DNA from 2 places in the Shewanella sp. KCT genome. Region 1 is predicted to be linked to the other one. Evidence: riboswitches for the same ligand, from Rfam matches in the RefSeq annotation. Region 1 holds a riboswitch; the other holds the start of a gene.

Region 1 (4,006 bases):
CCAGCAAGGTATCGAGCTGAGCGAGCAAGATAGCCTCACTCACAGGCTCGACACCGTTAACCGCCACCGAGTTTTGCGCGGTGACGCAGGTGATCACGCTGCAACCATGGCAGCCCAGGTCCGCCATGGTCGCAAGATCTGCCTGAATGCCCGCACCGCCCCCGCTGTCTGAACCGGCAATGGTCCAGACGATAGGTTTTTCAGCGGACATGGCTACACCTCTTCTGCTTTTTCGAGAACCGTACTTTCAAGAGCTGTACTTTCAAGAGCGGTACGTTCGAGATAGGCACTTTCAATGGCGGGGCTTTGCTTCACCGCGCTGTGATAGAGCTCGCTACCACTTTGCTTAAACTGCGCCGACATCTGCGCCAGCCCTTGTTGAATATCTACCTTCGGCGCGCTAGCAGTAACGTCAATCTGCTCAACCTCAATCTCCCTCACCTCGATCGCTTGGGCCGCGGCGTATTCGCGCACCTCCTGGGTGATCTTCATCGAGCAGAACTTGGGGCCGCACATAGAGCAGAAATGGGCTACCTTAGCCGACTCCTGAGGAAGTGATTCGTCGTGATACGCCCTGGCGGTGTCGGGATCCAGTCCCAGGTTGTATTGATCTTCCCAGCGGAACTCGAACCTCGCCTTAGACAAGGCGTTGTCGCGGATCTGCGCGCCGGGATGCCCCTTGGCCACATCGCCAGCATGGGCCGCGATCTTATAGGCGATCAGCCCCTGCTTCACATCTTCCTTGTTTGGCAGACCAAGATGCTCTTTGGGTGTCACGTAACAGAGCATGGCGCAACCATACCAGGCGATCATCGCCGCGCCTATGCCTGAGGTGAAGTGATCATAGCCTGGGGCAATGTCGGTAGTCTGAGGGCCTAGGGTGTAAAACGGCGCTTCGTCACATAGCTCGAGCTGCTTATCCATGTTCTCCTTGATAAGCTGCATCGGGATATGGCCCGGCCCTTCGATGATGGTCTGCACATCATACTGCCAGGCCTTCTTAACCAGCTCGCCTAAGGTTTCCAGCTCGGCAAACTGCGCCTCGTCGTTGGCATCGGCGATGGAGCCTGGTCGCATGCCATCCCCCAGCGAGAGGGAGACATCGTAGGCGGCGCACAGCTGGCAGATCTCATCGAAATGCTCATAGAGGAAGTTTTCCTTGTGATGAGAGAGGCACCACTTGGCCATGATGGAACCGCCGCGAGAGACTATGCCTGTGAGGCGCTTAGCTGTCATAGGCACATAACGCAGGAGCACACCGGCGTGAATGGTAAAGTAATCCACCCCCTGCTCTGCCTGCTCGATCAGGGTATCTCTGAAGATCTCCCAGGTGAGATCTTCGGCGACGCCATTGACCTTCTCCAGCGCCTGATAGATGGGCACGGTCCCGATGGGCACAGGCGAGTTGCGGATGATCCACTCGCGGGTCTCATGGATATAGCGACCGGTAGAAAGGTCCATCACGGTATCCGCGCCCCAACGGGTGGCCCACACCAGCTTCTCCACCTCCTCTTCGATAGAGGAGGTAACCGCCGAGTTACCTATGTTGGCGTTGACCTTCACTAGGAAGTTACGGCCGATGATCATAGGTTCAGCCTCAGGGTGGTTGATGTTAAGCGGTAAGATTGCCCGGCCCGCCGCCAACTCCTGACGCACAAACTCTGGCGTGATAGGCTCACCTAGCTTGGCACCGAAACTCTCACCCGGGGCGCGCTGATTGAGCACCTCGTCGGTCACTGTCTCTCGAGCCATGTTCTCACGCAGCGCCACATACTCCATCTCTGGGGTAATGATGCCACGTCTGGCGTAGTGCATCTGAGTCACCACCTTACCTTCAAGGGCGCGTCTTGGCTTGGGCAGCTGCTCAAACCTCAGATGATCTAGCCCCTCATCGGCCAGACGCTGCTGGGTAAAACCTGAGCTGACCTGCTCGAGTTCCTGGGTATCGCCGCGCTCGGCAATCCACTCGCTGCGCAGCTTAACAAGACCACGACGCACATCGATATCGGCCTCGGGATCTGAATAGGGCCCGGCGCAGTCATAGACGGTGATAGGGGGATTCTTCTCATAGACAGGCGCCTCAGCCGTGCCGCCAATCAGGGTGTCTGACTGAAAGATCTGCCGCATGGCGACCTTGAGATCCGGCCTGCTGCCGCTGAGATAAAGTTTTTGCGAATTAGGGTGTTGTAAGGGTTTGAGGTTATCGATAAAGGCCTGGGCCTCTGCTCGCATTTCGCGACGTGTTGACATAAGCAATCTCACTATAGGGTTAGATGAAGTTGCTTGTCTGGAGAAGTTTGGCGTTGAGGGCATTGAGCCAGGCCAAGAAATCGCCTGATTCAAAAATATGCTGGGTGTCACTGGGATTTCACTCGCCAAATTTGCAGCGATTTCAATCCCATTGGCCAATAAAAAACGGCGGGACACTAAGGTCATATTATGCTTGTTTCCTTCGCAGGGACTAACCTGATCAGGTTCAACGGATCCCGAATAAACGGTCTCAGCCTAATGGCACTCCGACAAGAGGGCTCAGTATAGACCTAAGAGATTGAGGGTGGCAAGCCCCTTTAAATGAATGATGACATCAAATTAATCGATACACATAATAATTAAAAATCAAACACTTATATAAAATTTAAAGCATCATGTTAATTTAAGCATGAAAATATATCACACTAGTTTTTATCTTTAATCTCTACTCCCATCATACTCAGATGCTTATCGAGGGAATCTTTAATCGCCTGTTTCACCTTGTCGCCACCACACTTAAAGGGGAAGCCTAAGTTTTCCCCATGGGGGTTGATTGGCGTCGCCACACTCACCACGCGATAACAGGTATCCCCTATCTTGACGATGCGATTAGGGTCCAACTTGCTGTCTAAGGTGATTGCCGTCTCATACTCGTTCTCCTTAGGCAAGGCTAACACCCTCATCTCGCCATCCATCTCGCTCATCGACTGCTTCTGGGTGGCCTTGTCGGCGGCGTGCTCAACTAACTTGTCCAGCTGCGCCTGTCTGTGCCTCGCCATATAATCGCCAGTTGCAGCGCTTACCGCTCCCGAGTCTGCTGCTCCCCTCTCCAGATTAAGACCTTTCATACCATCGAAGGAGAATGCTTCATTCTTTTTCTGAGTGTCAGCGGGCACCTCGATTTTAGAGACGATGTTAGGCTCGGAGAGCTCAACTGCTGAATCAAGGGAAGGCTCAACACTTGTTTGGACAACATTGGGCTGGAAACGAGTAATTTGAGTAGCTGACGCCACTTTCTCAGGACTCGGCTTAATCAACGCGGTACTTTGCTGAGCGGAAACTGGCGCCGGATTGTCCTCTGTCACTTCAACCCTTTGATTAAGCGTATCTTGCTTTGGCTCGCTCGTCAGAAGTGCTTTTACTGGTACCTCGGCAGGGCGAGATTTGGCCTTCATGGCATCAAACTCTGCCTGAGTCAGCATATAGGCGCTGATGGCCTGCTTGCCTTGCTTAATTGAACCCTGAGCCAGGTATGGTCCCTTAAACTGCCAACTCAGCAGGGCCAGCAATGCAAGGTGCGCCAGCAAGACAACCAAGAAGATAAACAACTCTCTCCAGCCAATCATCGCCGCCATAGCTTCGACACGAGGGCTTTTAGCATGAGGACTTTTATCATAATAGCCTTGCCCGGCGTGCTCACTCGCTAAAGGCTCTCTCGCTAATGGATCGTTGACGAGACGGCAGAAGGCTAACTGCTCGACATCAATATCAGCATTAAGGTTTAGATTAAGATTGAGGTCAAGCCAGGAAGATTGACTATCCTTAGGGTGCACTCGCAATAGCAACTCATCCTTTCCTTAGGAAACTTAGCATTTTAGAGAAGAAGAGATGCTATTAGTTCAATCAAGGATGGATAGTGGACAGCATGAAACTTAAAGCGCAATAAATTCAATTGCTAACAAAACAAAACCCAAGTTAAGCGTACACATGTACGCTTAACTATTTCTTTTGCACCAGCATGCTGTTAGACTCACCA
Region 2 (4,006 bases), on a different contig from region 1:
CAAACCAGCCCAGATCGCTGCGATAGGTCGCCCCCGCACTATAGGTAAAATTAGGTGAGTGAGCCAGTTCGCGGCCAGTGAGATCAACCAACCCACCGTACTTATCCTGGTAGGCGTAATCGCCGTAGGCGGTCTCTAGCCAGCCTAACGTGCCGTATAACTTAAGGTTATCAGTGGCATACCAGTTGGCTTCCAGCTCGGCGCCGTAGTTGTGTGAGCTACCGGCATTTTCGACGTAGAGGATAAACTTCTGTGGCTCGTCGGGGTTTTGCTGTGAGGCAGAGACCTGCTGATCGCGTCTGTCCATGTAAAACAGCGAGAAGTGTGTGGTCGCGTCGCCATCTAGCCACTCTGACTTGAGGCCTAGCTCATAGTTGTACAGAGTCTCGGCCTGGAACTCCTTCTTATCGCTCAAGGAAGTCGGCAATGACATATTAAAGCCACCCGCCTTGTAGCCACGGGCGATACGGACATAGGCCTGTTGACCTGGGCTAAGTGTCTTGCTCAGGGCAACATGACCGCCCCACATGTTCTCTGAGGGCTCGAAAGCATCTTTGTCCGAGTCGCTGTAATCGCTCTCGCGGCGCTCCAGACGGGCACCCACTGACAGTGCATAGCCATTGCCTAAGTCGCTGTCTAACTGAGCGAAAACTGCCAAATTAGTCGCTTCATATTCGGCAAGCAGTCTGTCTTCCCAGCCGTTATATACTTCGAGCGTGTCGTTGTCTTCGGTGAGTCTCAGACCATAGACACCCACCAACCAGTCGGTGCTGCCATCGAAGATACGCCCCGCCTCGGTGGAGCTTAGACGAAACTCCTGAGACAGCGTGGTTCTGTCACCCAGCTTGTTCCAGGTGTAGTCGTACTGACAAGGTTCACCCTCACAGCTGCGGGCCGCCCAAAACTCAGGGTTGGCCCAGTCACCGTCGTAGCCGTGGTGAGTATCACTCTGGGCCATTGAGCTTAGTGAGACCAGCTCGAAACTGTCGGCGCCCGAGTAGGTTAATTTAAGCGAGCCACCCGTGGTGCGCTGCTTGTCGACACCCGGCTCATCTGTGAGAGTATCGAAGCCGTTGTTGTCCAGTGTCCAGGCATCGTAGCCGTTGTTAAAGTCGGCGTGCATCAGGCTGAGATCGGCCACCAGATCGTCTGTGGCATACCAGCGCAGCTTGATGCGGCCGGTAAATTCATCTCTGCCGTTGGTGTCGTCGCGGCCCAGATAAAGATTGTCGCGATAGCCGTTCTGCTCATGTTGCTGCAGCGATACGCGATACAAAAGCTTGCCTGAATCGCTTAGAGGGCCAGAGCTGAAGCCACTGTAAGTGCGAAGGTTATCGTCACCCAGTTGCACCTCGGCGCCATGCTCGAATACCGAGGTAGGATCGTTACTCTTAAGGTAGATGAGACCGGCTAAGGCGTTGGCGCCATAGCGTGTACCCTGTGGACCACGGAGCACCTCGACCTGCTGCAGATCATACATGCTGGAGATCATCCCAAGGCCCGACATGTCGATGTCGTCTATGATGTAGCCAACCGAAGAGTTAGGTGCGCCCTGGTACTCCTCCTGCTCGCCCACGCCACGGATCTGGAAATATTTCGCCCGCGAGCTGCCGCCTGACCAGTTGAAGTTGGCGATGCCGTTGAGTACGTCTTCAAAGTGCTGGGCGCCCTCGTCCTCAATTTGCTGTTGATCTATGACGCTGATGCTAGAGGGCATCTTGTCCAGGCTAGACTGGCGAAAATCGGAGGTGACGACAATCACTTCCATCTCGTCGTTGGCTGGCGGCGTATCGCTCGCCATCAGGCTGGTATGAGTTAACGCCGCCGCAACGGCAAGGGCGATGGGTGAATAAGATTTTAATGTAAACATAGGACCTCAAATCAATATTGAGATCCGGCACTTAAGAAAGCGAGAAAGAATGCACAGACAGATTGTGTTAAATCTAGTGATGTGGCCCATTCCTACGCCGGTATTAGCCGGATCAGGTTCTAAGGGTTCGTCCCGCGGACATCTCAGTCAATCGCTAAGCTATGGCTTGGCGTTAACACCCCTTGGCGAGGCCGATTATACATGACTCATACAAAGAGTTGACATATTTAACGCAATATTTGCGCGTGATCCATAAAAAAACGCCAGCATTGCTGACGTTTTCATCAAATCATTCGCTCGACTCATTCCTGAAAGCGATTTTTAATTGGAGATAGCCTCGCGCACATAGAGTTCACAACGCACCGCGGTGGCATTGGGGGACAGCGCCGTCACCTGCATCTGCTGTTTGCCGTGAAGCTTAAGGGACTTCCAACTCACCCCCTCATCCTCTACCGTCGCGCCATTGATATCATACCAGGTGAACTTATATTGCAGGCGCAGATCCTTTGATGACTTGCTGATAATGGTGCCGCGCGCCCGCAGGAAACCCGCCTCCGCTTGAGTGGTCACCGCGCTGACATCCACGTCTGAGTGGAAAGAGCCGTTATCGACCCGAACCTCACCAGTGGAGCTGGTCATGATGCCGCCGGTATGAGGCGCACAGGCGCTCAGTCCCAGCAACAAGCAGCCTAACACTAATCCTTTGTTCATCACTATTCTCCTTACGCTGCGCCTTAACATCTATTCAATCAGAAAATGGGCACGGGCGGTGGCAATCAAAGCCTTACGGTTGGTTTGCCAGCAGTTGATGTTTACGTTCGCCACACGGCGTCCCTGACGGGTGATCTTACACTCGGCGAAGCTATCTCTATGGTGGCCCGCCCTCAGGTAATCGATAGAGAAATCGACGATTTTTGGCACCTTGGTGGTTTGCATAAACACCATCAGCTGCACGATCGCCGACATCTCCATGAATCCTGCGATCACCCCGCCATGAATGGCCGGCAGGGTTGGGTTACCGATATTCTCATCTTTCTTCGGTAGCTGAAATACCAGCTCGTCGCCGAAGCGCGCCACCTGCATGCCGATAAACTTAGCATAAGGAACATGCGCCAGCAGGTGACCAAAATCGTTAAGCTCCGTGGCCTTCTTGACGATATCTTTAACATTTAATGCCTGATTGGCTTCTGGCGTGACCATGATCATTTCCCCTCTCCCATCAAGGCCTGTCTGAAGGCGTCACCCACCATTTCGGGGCTGATACGCATGAAAGAGCCCACCGCATGGGCGATAGGATCGTCAATAGAATCCTGATAGGCGATGGCGCGGGTAAAGGCCACGCTCGAAGAGAGCTTGTAACACTCGGCAAAGCCATAGACACTCTTGTTGGGCTCGGCAGGTTTCATGTAGTCGACCCGCAGATCCAGCGTCGGCGACAACTCCAGCGACTTGTACTTATCGAAGATGTTGCAGACCACGGCAGTGCCGCAGGCGGTGTCCATCAGGGTGGTGATCACCCCGCCATGTATCACGCCTGTGTCTGGGTAACCGATAAGCTCACTGCTGTAGGGCAGCTCGATCAGCACATGCTGCTCGCTGGCTTCAAGCACACTGAGCCCAAGTCGGCGACACTGCACTAGCTGACCGACAAATCGGGTCGCCAAGTCGGTCAGCGGGAAAAAATCAGGGTTTGTCTTCATTACTCTACACAGTCCAAGAATAATCTGGGATTAACGCGACACTAGCGGCCCCAGGAAATCACCGCCTAACAGGTGCATATGGATATGGAAGACTTCCTGACCGCCATGCTTGTTGCAGTTCATGATGAGACGATACCCATCCTCTGCGATGCCGGCTTCATCGGCCAGCTTGGCCGCTACCGTCATCATACGACCCAGGGCCTTCTCATCCGATGCCTTGACATCGTTAACCGTCGGGATCAGATGGTTTGGGATGATCAGAATATGGGTTGGCGCCTTGGGCTGAATGTCACGAAAGGCGGTGACCAATTCATCTTGGTACAGGATATCGGCGGGAATTTCGCGTCTAATAATTTTACTGAAAATGGTCTCTTCGGCCATTGCACTATCCTCGATATGACGTTAATCCTGTCAGTATACTCACAAATAAGCTGTT

The links. Region 1 has a riboswitch for thiamine pyrophosphate ahead of thiC (phosphomethylpyrimidine synthase ThiC). Riboswitches for the same ligand answer to the same signal wherever they lie in the genome.
Region 2: linked by a shared signal. The riboswitch ahead of AYI87_RS01375 (TonB-dependent receptor) and the one ahead of thiC (phosphomethylpyrimidine synthase ThiC) in region 1 are both predicted to bind thiamine pyrophosphate.

The regions. Positions count from the first base shown of each region.
Region 1 covers NZ_LVDJ01000019.1:33,940-37,945, reverse strand. Annotated here, with positions in the region: gene AYI87_RS19475 (bifunctional hydroxymethylpyrimidine kinase/phosphomethylpyrimidine kinase) at 1-211, opposite strand, end outside; gene thiC (phosphomethylpyrimidine synthase ThiC) at 214-2,250, opposite strand; TPP riboswitch at 2,431-2,529, opposite strand; gene AYI87_RS19465 (hypothetical protein) at 2,676-3,605, opposite strand.
Region 2 covers NZ_LVDJ01000001.1:299,286-303,291, reverse strand. Annotated here, with positions in the region: gene AYI87_RS01375 (TonB-dependent receptor) at 1-1,870, opposite strand, end outside; TPP riboswitch at 1,943-2,063, opposite strand; gene AYI87_RS01370 (YcfL family protein) at 2,192-2,581, opposite strand; gene AYI87_RS01365 (PaaI family thioesterase) at 2,612-3,076, opposite strand; gene AYI87_RS01360 (PaaI family thioesterase) at 3,073-3,570, opposite strand; gene hinT (purine nucleoside phosphoramidase) at 3,601-3,951, opposite strand.